Regions from separate parts of the Agarivorans albus genome, predicted to be linked through region 1. Evidence: predicted binding sites of a transcription regulator. Region 1 holds the regulator's gene; each other region holds the start of a gene.
The links. The regulator ArgR, encoded in region 1, controls arginine synthesis, uptake and breakdown. The targets are predictions, from matches to a motif close to ANTGAATANNTATTCANT.
Positions count from the first base shown of each region.

Region 2: a site for ArgR is predicted at 1,136-1,153, ahead of K5620_RS04250 (arginase family protein). Genes of this name have one in related genera too.
Region 3: a site for ArgR is predicted at 1,474-1,491, ahead of K5620_RS05920 (2OG-Fe dioxygenase family protein). Genes of this name have one in related genera too.
Region 4: a site for ArgR is predicted at 1,036-1,053, ahead of K5620_RS18615 (aspartate aminotransferase family protein). Genes of this name have one in related genera too.

Region 1 is NZ_AP023032.1:723,697-726,877, reverse strand. Features, by position in the region: gene mdh (malate dehydrogenase) at 1-311, opposite strand, end outside; gene K5620_RS03495 (transporter substrate-binding domain-containing protein) at 492-1,199, opposite strand; gene argR (transcriptional regulator ArgR) at 1,389-1,856, shown strand; gene K5620_RS03485 (ABC transporter ATP-binding protein) at 1,876-2,934, opposite strand; gene K5620_RS03480 (ABC transporter permease) at 2,942-3,181, opposite strand, start outside.
Region 2 is NZ_AP023032.1:900,047-903,227, forward strand. Features, by position in the region: gene K5620_RS04245 (DUF3179 domain-containing (seleno)protein) at 1-907, shown strand, start outside; gene K5620_RS04250 (arginase family protein) at 1,195-2,424, shown strand; gene K5620_RS04255 (peptidyl-prolyl cis-trans isomerase) at 2,489-3,181, shown strand, end outside.
Region 3 is NZ_AP023032.1:1,285,866-1,289,046, forward strand. Features, by position in the region: gene K5620_RS05915 (multidrug effflux MFS transporter) at 117-1,337, shown strand; gene K5620_RS05920 (2OG-Fe dioxygenase family protein) at 1,579-2,220, shown strand; gene K5620_RS05925 (cysteine desulfurase-like protein) at 2,217-3,181, shown strand, end outside.
Region 4 is NZ_AP023032.1:4,111,804-4,114,984, reverse strand. Features, by position in the region: gene K5620_RS18625 (cation efflux transmembrane domain-containing protein) at 1-296, shown strand, start outside; gene K5620_RS18620 (anthranilate synthase component II) at 398-982, shown strand; gene K5620_RS18615 (aspartate aminotransferase family protein) at 1,273-2,484, shown strand; gene astA (arginine N-succinyltransferase) at 2,600-3,181, shown strand, end outside.

The DNA of each region.
Region 1 (3,181 bases):
TTTTCGATAAGGTTTTTAACAATACCAGCATTGATGTTGAATAGATCTGAACGATCCATACCTGGCTTACGCGCCACACCAGCTGAAATAAGAACAATATCGGCACCTTCTAGGGCCGGGCTTGGGTCTTCGCCTGCAAATCCTTTAATGGCCACTTGTGTAGGGATGTGGCTCAAATCTACAGCAACACCTGGTGTTACTGGGGCGATGTCGTAAAGCGAAAGTTCAGAACCAGCGGGTAACTGAGTTTTTAATAGTAATGAAAGGGCTTGGCCAATTCCGCCTGCAGCACCTAATACGGCAACTTTCATCAAACTTCTCCATGCTTTTTGTAGTTGTAGAGGGGATGTCTATAGAGACAGCTGACAAGATAACGGAATCCGCCTCAAAATACAATTTAGCAACATTTTTAAAGCAAGTTTAAAACAGGAAAAGGTTGCCTTAATCACACTTTAACAATATGGCTTAAGACCTTGGTCTAACAGTATTTGTTAGTTAAAAAAGGACTGATATATTGTTTGGTAAGTGCCATTATTTTTTAACACTTTAAGCGCATGGTTGATTTGATTCAGCAGGTCTTCGTCTTGCTTGGAAACAGCCATACCCAAACCACTAGCAGGATAGCTTTCATCCACTTGAGTAACAAAGTTGGGATGACTCGCTAACCAGTAATGCGCAGCAGCGGCATCCAAAAACACCGCATCTATTTTCGTTTGTTCTAAATCATTAAGTGCCAATTGATAACTGGGGTAAGCAATCGACAAAATATCTGGTCGTTGCTCACGTAAAAAACGCATAAAGCTGGAACCGCTTTGCACTGCCACAACAGCGTTATTAGCCAAGGCTTGGTCAGAGCTAGTTATATATACCGCCATATTGTCAAAATACGCATCGCTAAAATTAACTAACTGTTTTCGCTGCTCGGTGATATCTAAAGCTGAAATCGCCAAGTTATAGTGCCCTGCCGCAACACTCGTCAGCAAACTGTCAAAAGGCTGATGGTAAAACTCACATTCTCTGTTTATTTGTATACACACCGCTTTGGCTAGTTCGATATCAAAACCTACTAATTGCTTTTGCTCGTCAAAGGCTTCAAATGGTGGGTAAGAGGCTTCGGTAACAATTCGTAAGGGTTTATCTTCAGCAAAGGCTGAACTAAACACAAAAACAGGAAAAAGAATGAAAAGTTTAATCCACATAATCAACTACTCATCGAGTCGGATGGGGTTATCATAATTCAGCTTAGCAAAGGCTCACAACTAATTGTTATTAAATGCAATAATAATTCTGTGTCAGAGTATGCATTTATATGCATAAAACTAGAATAAAGTTGAATTAGAGTAAAAAGTTGGCGACAATGGCAACGGATTTATAAGCTCGGATCACCGATGAAATATAGCGATAAACAAGAACAGTTAATAAAAGCCTTTAAATCACTATTAAAAGAGGAACGATTTGGCTCGCAAGCCGAAATAGTGACCGCCCTGCAAGAGCAAGGTTTCGAAAACATTAATCAATCGAAAGTGTCACGCATGCTAAGTAAGTTTGGCGCAGTGCGTACTCGTAACGCAAAAATGGAAATGGTTTACTGCTTGCCGGCAGAATTAGGGGTTCCAACCGTTTCTAGCCAACTAAAAATCTTAGTATTAGAAATGGATTTCAATGACGCTCTCATCGTTATCCACACCAGCCCCGGCGCAGCTCAACTAATAGCCCGTTTGTTAGATTCATTAGGCAAAGCTGAGGGTATTCTTGGCACCATTGCTGGTGATGACACGATTTTTATCACCCCTACTCGCCAAGTAGATATTGCCGATGTCTTCCAGTCAGTGAAAGAACTCTTCGAGGTTGGCTAACGAAGCCTAATTAGCTTCCCTAAAGCGATGCTTTAGGGAAGACAAATGCCGCATCCCCATCTACCGATAACCACACTTTTGTGCCAGCACTCGCCTGCCAATGATCGCGCATACGCGCATGAATCACTCGCTCAGGCATATTGCTTAGCTGCAATCTAAAGTGGGTTTCATTTCCCATTGCATGCACTGATATCACTGTAGCTTCTATCTGGTCTTTGTTTTCGAGCTGGTGTACTACGATATCTTTAGCCCGCACAATAATCTCTGCCATCTGCTGATCTTCGATGTCAGCTGCAGCAAACGCCCCAAGTGGCGTGTTAACTTTGTGCCCTTCAACTTCCACTTCAAAGCGATTGCTAGGGCCAAATAACGCTGCCACAAAGGCGTTTTTCGGATTATTGTAAATTTCTTGAGGGCTAGCATTTTGCACAATCTCCCCCTTTTCCATCACTACAATTTTGTCGGCGATAAACATTGCTTCTAATGGATCGTGGGTCACCATTACCGCAGGGGTATTGGTTTTCTTCAGTACATCAAGGGTTTCTTCACGTACTTGCTGACGAAGATGCTCATCAAGCGCGGAGAAAGGTTCATCTAACAGTAAAGTGCTTGGCTCTGGAGCTAAGGCACGAAGTAGAGCTACCCGCTGCTGCTGGCCACCCGACAAGGTATGCGGAAAGCGTTCTAACAAACCTTGCATGCCCATATTATCTAGGCTTTCCTCAATCCAATTACGCCGCTTAACAAGATCTTGCTGTTTACGTAAACCATACTCGATGTTTTTACGCACACTCATATGAGGGAATAAGGCATAGTCTTGGAACATCATGCCAATGGCTCGTTGCTCTGGTGCTAGATGAATCGCTTGCTTGGGCGCAGCCACTAGCCTGTCTTGCAAGTAAAGCTCGCCACTTTGTAGTCGCTCTAAACCAGCGATAAGGCGTAGCAGTGTGGTTTTACCACAACCCGATGGACCCAATAGCGCAACGATTTGATTTTCGCTCACTTCAATGCTGACATTTTTTAATGCCTGTTGTTCGCCGTAAAAATGATTAACTTTGCGTAAAACAATACTCATTGCAGGTTTATTGTCCTTGTGGGCGACGTTCAGAAGAACCGATATTTCGACTCATGATAATAACCGGGATAATGCCCGCCAGTAATATAGTTAATGCAGCCAAAGCGCTTTGCTCAAGCTGTTCTAAAGAGGCTAAATCCCATACTTGGGTAGATAAAGTATCAAAATTAAACGGCCTTAGTATCAGGGTGATAGGCAACTCTTTCATGGTGTCTACAAACACCAGTAGCATGGCGGTGAGCACACT
Region 2 (3,181 bases), 180 kb from region 1:
GCTTAATCGAAGAGCCCAAATTTGGCCACGTTCAATAATGGCGGTGTGTTCAGGCCTAGTTGCGCTGGGTATTTGGTGCAGTAACTACGCTACTCAAACGGTGTTTCCTTCAAAGCAGCATAACGCTGAATATTACGACGTAAGTTACGCCGATACCGTGTTACCAGATGACCAAGTAATGTATGTAGTGCAAGTTGGTGACGACGTACGCATGTTCCCGCGTGAGCATTTACAAATTCCCCATATTGCAGGTTGGAACGTAGATGGCACCGACTACACCATGACCTTTTGTGGCTTGTCTAATTTGCCGGTAGTGATTGAAGCCGACTACGGTTTAGGCGAGTCTGACTTAAACGTATCGATTCAAACACATAACAATCTGATTTTTAAAGACACCAAAAACGATGTTTTTCTTCAGCAAATTACTATGGAATCGGAGTTTACCGACCACAAACCAAAACAAGTTCCAAATACTTTAATGTCGTGGGCTGCAGCGCGTGAGTTATACCCTAATGGCCAGGTGTTTATTTACCACTATGACCGTTTACTAGACAAGATGATCAATACCGCTTTTCAAGATGCTTTAGATGTTCAATTTGATAAAACGAGAGAAGATGAAGCTGCGTTTCCTACACTGCGCCTAGACGATAAACGCTACAACCAAAAAGAGCTGATTTATGGTTACGATGGTGGAGACTTCCAGTTTGCTTTTAGCATTGATGACGCGCGAACTTTTGCTGATGAAACCTTTGAAGTGAACGGCCAAACCTTAAGCATTAAATACAATAGCGAACATGACTTTGCCTACTTAGTCGATGGAGAAGGAGAACAGTTACCTACTCATAACGGCTTATTCTGGATGGTGTGGTCGCACTGGTTCCCTGATACCGTTACTTTAAACGGCTAGCCGATGCCCTAAGCTATAATCAAAAAAAAGCCCGATAAGTAGCGGGCTTTTTAATTAGCTTGTAAGTTGTTATTTGTGTTTTAGGTGTTGGGCTGTTGTAAATCGTTTATGCCCCAAAGTGAGCTAGCGTAACTGATTGAACGTTAAAGATGCTCAAAGAGGACATTGTGAGCGATAATAGGAAATGTGTTGATGGCGACCCATACCTGCGTGTGCTAGGCTTTTGTTTATGAAGAATTATTCAACAGCAACAGCAACAGCAACAGCAACAGCATGGAGCATGGAGAATGAATACTTTCCTTACCCGCGTATTATTAACCGTTGGTATCGCAGTTACGTTTAATACTTCCGCTTCAGAAAGCGATGGCGGAATTCCCTACAAGTGGGCTCCATGGAAAGATCCTGAGAATCCAATGGTACTCAAGATGACTGACGAGAAAGATGTCTTGTTTGAACGCCGGGATCAGTCAATGGGTGCCAAGCGTGAGCCCGGATTATTCTATCCAAATCGCTATACCTTCGGCCCGAACTGGTCGGCAATACCGACCTTTTTGGGTGCGCCGATTGCCCAGACACCAGAAGACCTAAAAGCGGCTAAAGTTGACATCGCCATGTTCGGTATGACGATTGGTGATCAGATGTTGCCAGGCGGTAGATTTGGTGCCCAGCAGATGCGGTCACTGATTGACTACATGTCGTACCCTGCTCAGGGGACAGATCAGTTTATTGGTGTTGATATCGGCAAGCTGGTCATGGTTGATTACGGTAACGCTGCCGCTAACTGGATGGCGGATAATCAGGTCAACCTTGATGAGGTGCATAAAATTGTCAGTGAAATCTTAAGTGCCGATGCGATTCCTGTTGGTATTGCTGGCACCCATATTCAAAGTTACGGATTTATGACAGCGCTAGCTGAGAAGTATGGTCCCGGTGAAGTGGCTATCGTTCACGTAGATGCGCACTACGACGCCTATAAAGCGGGTGCAGGTCGTTTCGTTCACAATGGGTCTTTTTTCAAACTGGCTGTCGAGAAGGGAGTCGTAAAGGGCAGTGACATCCATCAAGTTGGCTTGCGCGGCCAAACGCCGGGGGCTTACGATCTAAACTGGATGCGTGAAAACAAGTTGAATTTTCACTTCCAGGCTGAAATCGAGAAAAATGGGTGGGATGCGGTGCTAGCTAAGCTGCTTTCAGAGGTCAAAGGCCGCAAGGTATACATAACCTTTGATATGGATGGAGTTGACCCAGCATATGCACCTGGTGTGGGTACGCAAGATCCTGACGGCCTAACGGCAGGCCAGGCGATCCAACTGGTGCGGGCTTTGGGCATTCAAAACGAAATCGTCGCTGCTGAATTTAATGAGTACAACCCACTTTTGGACGATGCTCATCAAACAACAGGCATTCTGATGGATCGCCTAATCCGTTCGCTACTCGGCGGAATTCAGGGGCGTAGAGAAGGAATAACAGACCCAATGTATTACGACCCTGAACGTATCAACCACGCTGATCAATAACATCTCTCCGAACAAGAGGCCGGGTATCCGGCCTTGTATACGCTGAATGGATTCAGGGCAATATATGGACATGAAGCACGCTTTCCTGAAAGAACCATTGTTACATTTCCTGTTTTTGGGAGGGTTGATTTTTCTCGCCGATGCATTGTTGGCAAGTGATCGCAAGGAACAAATCTTCGTTGACCAAAGCAGTATCGACTATTTGGTCAAGCAGCAGGAAAGGCTATCGCTGCGTACTTACAGCGATGAAGACATTGAACAGTTAATTGCGGCCTACATTGAAGACGAAATCCTTTATAGAGAGGCGTACAAGCGTGGATTGAACCAAGGAGACACACGCATGCGCCGCAATATGATCCTCAAACTCAGGGGATTGATGATCGCTAAGGTGAAGGAGCCCTCCGAAGCTCAACTAAAAGATTTCTACCAAAATAACCTCGAACGCTACACTGGCCCTGAGCAGTTTCAGGTCGATCATGTTTATTTTAAAGATGAAAGCAGTGTCTCAACTGGTCTGCTCGATGAGCTCAATCAAGGGGCAGATTTTCGATCCTTGTCTGAGTCTTATTTTCAGACCTATGGCCAGTCTTCAATTAATAGTCCCCGCAGTGAACTAGCGTCTTTGTTCGGCGAACAAGCTTCTCGTTACATCGTAGAGACTGACTCTGACCATTGGATGGGACCATTCTCATCAGCTCAAGGGATCCACTTTGTTAAACGATCCGGAATAACCCCGCCAAAAGTTGCGGCTTTTGAA
Region 3 (3,181 bases), 560 kb from region 1:
TTATGCACTTAAGTTGACGATAAAAGTTAAAAATTAGCTGCGCTATTATTGTTTATCGCTATTGCGATTTGAGCGTGATATAACCAACAGCTCACTGTTGTATTAGGGAGTAGTTGGTGAAACACAGCAGTACCCACTCTAAAGCCTTTATTATCTTACTTGCAGGCATGATGTCGTTGGTAGCCTTGTCGGTTGATGCAATGCTACCGGCCCTGGTAGCCATTGCCGAAGATTTCGAACTGGCTAATCCCGCGCATGCCCAATGGACCATCACATCACTGTTTATAGGCCTTTCGATTGGCCAACTTGTTTATGGGCCATGGTCAGATGCGGTTGGCCGAAAACCTCCTATCTATGTTGGTTACCTATTGTTTATTGTGGGTAGCATTATCTGTGTATTGTCTAGCTCGTTTGCTTGGCTTATCGCCGGGCGAGTACTGCAAGGTATGGGCGCAGCTGCGCCAAGAATTATTACCATGGCCTTAGTGCGCGACAAGTTAAAAGGCGCTGAAATGGCGCGCATTATGTCTGTGGTGTTTTCGGTATTTATTGTAGTGCCGATTTTGGCCCCCGCGGTGGGGCAAGTTATTTTAGGTTTGGCCCACTGGCGTTGGATCTTCGGCATGTTATTGCTAATGGCTATTGCTACTGGTCTTGGGTTTTGGCGGGGACAAGAAGAAACCTTAACCTTGGATAAACGTCGCCCTCTAACATTACAAAGTTTTGTAGAAGGACTTAAGTATTTACTGCAAAAGCGCAGTGCGCTGGTTTACACCATTGTATCTGGTTTTATTTTTGGCGCTTTTATGGGGTATTTAAATAGCGCGCCATTGTTGTTTATTCAACTCTACAATCAAGCAGACAACTTTGCGCTGCTTTTTGCTTTAGCGGCAATTGCCGTAGGTGTTGCATCGTTAGTGAATGGTCGCTTTGTACTTAAGTTAGGCATGCGCTTAATGATTAAGGCTGCGTTGTGGGGCTTACTTGCCCTTACGAGCGTATTTTGTTTATTACTAATAGCTAGCAGCGGAGTGCCTCCTCTTTGGTGGTTAATGGCTTATTTAATCCCAGCATTTTTCTGCATTGGTATTTTGTTTGGTAATTTAAATTCTTTAGCCATGGAGCCTTTAGGAGCAATTGCAGGAATGGGCTCGGCGTTTGTCGCGAGTATTTCTACGTTGGTGGCTATTCCCATTGGTAGCCTTATCGGCCTTAGCTTCAACCAAACCTGTTATCCAGTGGTTATCGGATTTGGGTTAGTGGCAGCGAGTAGCTTGTTGCTAATCAAGTGCTTCGATAATCCAGATGTTGAAAACAAGCAATCATCGGTTTCTTAAAGCATAAAATATCGTTTTAAATCTACATTAAATCAGCGGCTTAAGGAAAAGCTGGAGAGTTTTTCTTTAATTCGCTGATTAGTTGTTACGGTTTGGTGTTTTAACTAAGCTCTGGAAAGATATGTTGGTTCTAAATGTTGAATTTATAGTTATTTGTGATTCTTAATACTGTTTGGTATGGCGCTGGCAGCTGTTTGTTATTAGTCTTGATGTTATCACTTTGTTAACCAGAGATTGAGCCATGAACACTCATGCAGATTGTTTATTACAGCTAAACCATTTAAGCGGTGCCGCAGTGCACGATTTATCCTCTTCATTTGATAATCTTCCTCATACTAAGCATGCCGATGGGCAATACCGTTTACGTCGCTATTCTGTTGTTCGTATTAATGAAGGAAAAGTGCAAGCTCTGCCAGGACGGAGCTTTGTGCAAAGTGAACAGGTGAATCACTTTCAAGGCGATGTTATTCGTCAGTTTGAGGATATTGAGCAGAGCATTATTGCTTCCAAAGGCATGTATGAAATGTGTGCCCTTTTCTTGGAAGCAAATAGCTTAAGTGAACAGCAAGAGATTGAAATTCATCAAATTAGAATTGCCGCACAAGCTTCCGATACACCAGTTGCCCCTGAAGGAGTGCATCAAGATGGATTTAGCCATATCGCCGTAGTGGGCATTCGTCGTCATAATATTGATGGTGGAGACTTCATGGTGTTTAAAGATAAACATCAAGCACCGATTATGACCTTGGCACTAGACAGTGGCGAGGTAGCCTTACTTGATGACAGTAAACTTTGGCACTATGCAAGGCCCATTCGTGCTCATCGCCCCAGTGAACCGGGCTTTATGGATGTATTTGTATTAACAGCAAAGGATGAAGCATGAGTTTTTCTGTAGAGGCTGCACGCAAGCTGTTTCCTGCCTTAAATGCTAGGGGCGACGAAGAGCCCTTTATTTATCTGGATGGGCCTGGGGGGGCGCAACTGCCCGCTTCGGTGCTGCAAGCCATGAACGATTATTTTATAAAAGGCAATTCCAATCTAGGCGGCGCTTTTGCTAGTAGCAAGCATACTGAACAGGTTGTAGAAAAAGGGAGGCAGCAGGCTAAAACCTTATTGAATGCCGCTAGCGCTAATAACATTGTGTTTGATGCCAATATGACATCCTTAACCTTTAAGTTAAGTAGGGCAATAAGCCGAGATTGGCAAGCTAATGATGAAATACTGGTGACCGCACTTGATCATTATTCCAATGTGTCGAGCTGGCAGCACGCAGCTGCCGACAAAGGGGCTAAGGTGCATCAAGTGAGAGTTGACCCAGTTAACTGTAATTTGGACTATGCGCACCTAGAGTCACTGATCAATTCTAATACCCGCCTTATTGCGCTTACTTATGCCTCTAATACCAGTGGTAGCATTGTTGATTTACAAAGAGTTATCCAAAAAGCGAAAAGCGTTGGTGCAATGGTTTATGTGGATGCGGTGCATTATGTGCCGCACCGTTTAGTGGATGTGCAACAACTGGGCTGCGACTTCTTGCTCTGTTCGGCTTACAAGTTTTTTGGCCCTCACCTGGGTATTGCTTATGTGTCCGATCCTTGGCTGGAGCTGCTCAAACCTTATAAAGTTGAGCCTGCAACCAATATCGGCCCAGGTCGCTTTGAAACCGGAACCCAAAGCTTTGCGGCGATTGCAGGCATGAGTGCAGCAGTTGACTACTTGGCTGATTGGAACCCTCAGCAAAATAAGCGAGCAGCGTTAACCGCCAGTTTTGAGCAGTTTGCCGCGCATGAACAAGCTTTAAGCGAGCATTTTTTGGAGCGCTTGGCTGCCCATCCGCAAGCCAC
Region 4 (3,181 bases), 1.4 Mb from region 1:
TTAAAGAGTTACTGCTTAGTGCCCCTGATGATGCCCACACTAAGCCATTTTTAGCGGCACTTAATGAGCAGTCATTAGTTGATGGTTTTAGTGTTGCTGATGCCATGGTAATGAAAACCGGCCGCAGGTTTTGGGTAACTCTAGAGTTAGAATGCCAACAATCTCAACTTGCCCTTAGCGATTTGGTGCAGCAGCGTAAACAGCTGCGAGCATTAGCCAATCAGTTTTATGAGAATAACTACACTGAGATAGTATTTGTTGAGCCTAAAGCTTTGAGCGAAGATGCTGCAAGTTGAATTAAACTAAACTGCACCGAATAGTCGCTGTGTCGCCGTTTAAAATCGGCTACTATAGCGACTTTCTTGGTTTTGACTTATACACGGTTTGCTCAAGCTACATGTTACTTATCATCGACAATTACGACTCATTTACCTACAACCTATATCAATACTTTTCGCAGTTAGGTATTCAGGTTGAAGTGCGTCGTAACGATCAAATTACTCTAGAGCAAATTGAACAATTAGCCCCCAGCCATTTGGTAATATCGCCAGGGCCCTGCTCGCCTAACGAGGCTGGCATATCTCTAGATGTGATTGCCAGGTTTGCTCAGCGCTTGCCTATTTTGGGGGTGTGTTTGGGTCATCAATGCATTGCGCAGCATTTTGGTGCACAGGTGGTGCGTGCAGCACAAGCTATGCACGGCAAAGTACGGCCCATTTATCATCAGCAGCAATCAGTGTTTAAGGGCTTGGCTAATCCACAAATGGTAACGCGTTACCATTCTTTAGTGGTGGCGAAAGACAGCTTGCCAGAGTGCTTAGAAGTCACTGCATGGAGCCAAGATGATGAGGGCGAAGCGCTTGAAATTATGGGGTTAAAACACCGGGATTTACCGATCCATGCAGTGCAGTTTCATCCAGAAAGTATACTTACACAACAAGGTTTACAGTTATTAGCTAACTTTGTTGATTCTACAAAGTAGAACGTTTTAGATTCTATAAATGCTTATCTAGTGATTTTATAGAATGAATAGATTGTGCATATTTATGCTGTAGTGGCTAAGTCTTTGGCTGTTTTCTGTCAGCTTAGCAATAATTGATTTAGAACTATGCACTGAATATGCGTAAAAATGGCCATATTTTGTATGGCTTAAAGGTACTATGCTCAGACAAGGCTCTTGAGATTTGCCATAATCGCCAAACTGTTTACAAACTATTAACCTTTCTGGCCCTGTATAACGGAATAGCCAGAAAGCTAAAAGGAGAACACTACATGTCACACGCTGTTACTCGCGCGCTATTCGATGAAGTTATGGTTCCAAACTATGCACCAGCGGCCATTATTCCGGTGAAGGGTGAAGGTTCGCGTTTATGGGATCAAGACGGTCGTGAGTATATCGACTTTGCTGGTGGTATCGCCGTTAACTGCTTAGGCCATTGTCATCCTGCGTTGGTGAAGAGCTTAACCGACCAAGGCAACTCACTATGGCACTTAAGTAATGTACTCACTAATGAGCCAGCATTGCGTTTAGCCAAAAAATTGGTAGACAGTACCTTTTCTGAGAAAGTGTTCTTTTGTAATTCTGGCGCAGAAGCCAACGAAGCCGCACTAAAACTAGCGCGCCGTTATGCTATTGAGCATGGCTCTGCCGATAAAACCAAAATCATCGCTTTTGAACAAGGCTTCCATGGACGTACTTTCTTTACTGTAACCGTGGGTGGTCAAGCAACTTATTCAGACGGCTTTGGACCAAAACCCGGCGATGTAGAACACATTCCTTACAATGATCTTGCAGCCTTAGAAGCCATTATTGATGATCAAACCTGTGCGGTGATGATGGAGCCCTTGCAAGGTGAAGGCGGCATTATTAGCCCTGACTTAGAGTTTGCCCAAAAAGTACGTGAGCTATGTGATAAACACCAAGCATTGCTAATTTTTGATGAAGTGCAAACCGGTGTCGGCCGTACTGGCGAACTATACGCATACATGGGCTTAGGTGTAACGCCAGATATTTTAACCTCGGCTAAAGCCTTAGGTGGCGGTTTTCCAATTGGCGCGATGTTAACCACTACGGCTATTGCAGCTTCAATGAAAGTCGGCACCCACGGTAGCACCTATGGTGGTAACCCATTGGCTTGTGCCGTAGCTGAAACGACTTTTGATATTGTTAATTCTGAAGAAGTGCTAAGTGGCGTTAAGCAACGTGAACAATGGTTTAGAGAAGCACTTAATCGCATCAACGAAAAGTATCAGGTATTTGCAGAAGTGCGTGGCAAAGGTTTGCTGTTAGGTGCGGTATTAAATGAACAATACCAGGGCCGAGCTAGAGACTTCTTAGTAGCTGCTGCAGCAGAAGGCTTAATGGTTCTGGTTGCTGGTGCTAATGTTGTGCGTTTTACTCCTTCTCTTATTGTTCCTCAGGCAGACGTTGAATCAGGCATGCAGCGTTTTGAGCAAGCTGTTGCCAACGTGGTAAACGGCTAAACCAGTTGGGCTGGGGCCGTTAAAGGTTTCAGCCCAAGCAATACTTTTAATAAACACAAATAGTGGCTAATACTTAGCTACGGCTTCATGCTATTTAATAAAGGGAGAAATAGCCATGTTAGTTATCCGTCCTATTAAGGAAACGGATTACCCTGCCTTGTTACAAATGGCAGTGGGTTCGGGGATAGGCTTTACTTCTTTACCGGTAGACGAACCTTTATTGCGTGAAAAGCTCGCGCATTCTATTCGATCGTTTGCCAGTGATATCGACCACCCTGGCGACCTGCATTATTTAATGGTGGCCGAAGATACCGAAACTGGCGAAGTAGTGGGAACCAGCGCCATAGATGCCGCAGTAGGCATGGCCAGCCCATTTTATACTTATCATCTCGGCAAAGTTGTACATGCTTCACGTAGCCTAAATGTATACAACGTGGTGGAAACGCTCACCTTAACCAATGATTACACCGGCGTGACCGAGCTATGCACCTTGTTTTTGCAAGAGTCTCACCGACAAGGTCAAAATGGTCGTTTATTGTCGAAGTGTCGCTTTTTGTTGATGGCCGAGCACCCGCAACGCTTTAACGACTCAGTTATTGCTGAAATGCGCGGCGTATCCGACGAGCAAGGCCGTTCTCCTTTCTGGCAATGGCTGCAAGATAACTTCTTTAGTGTTGATTTCCCTACCGCCGATTAC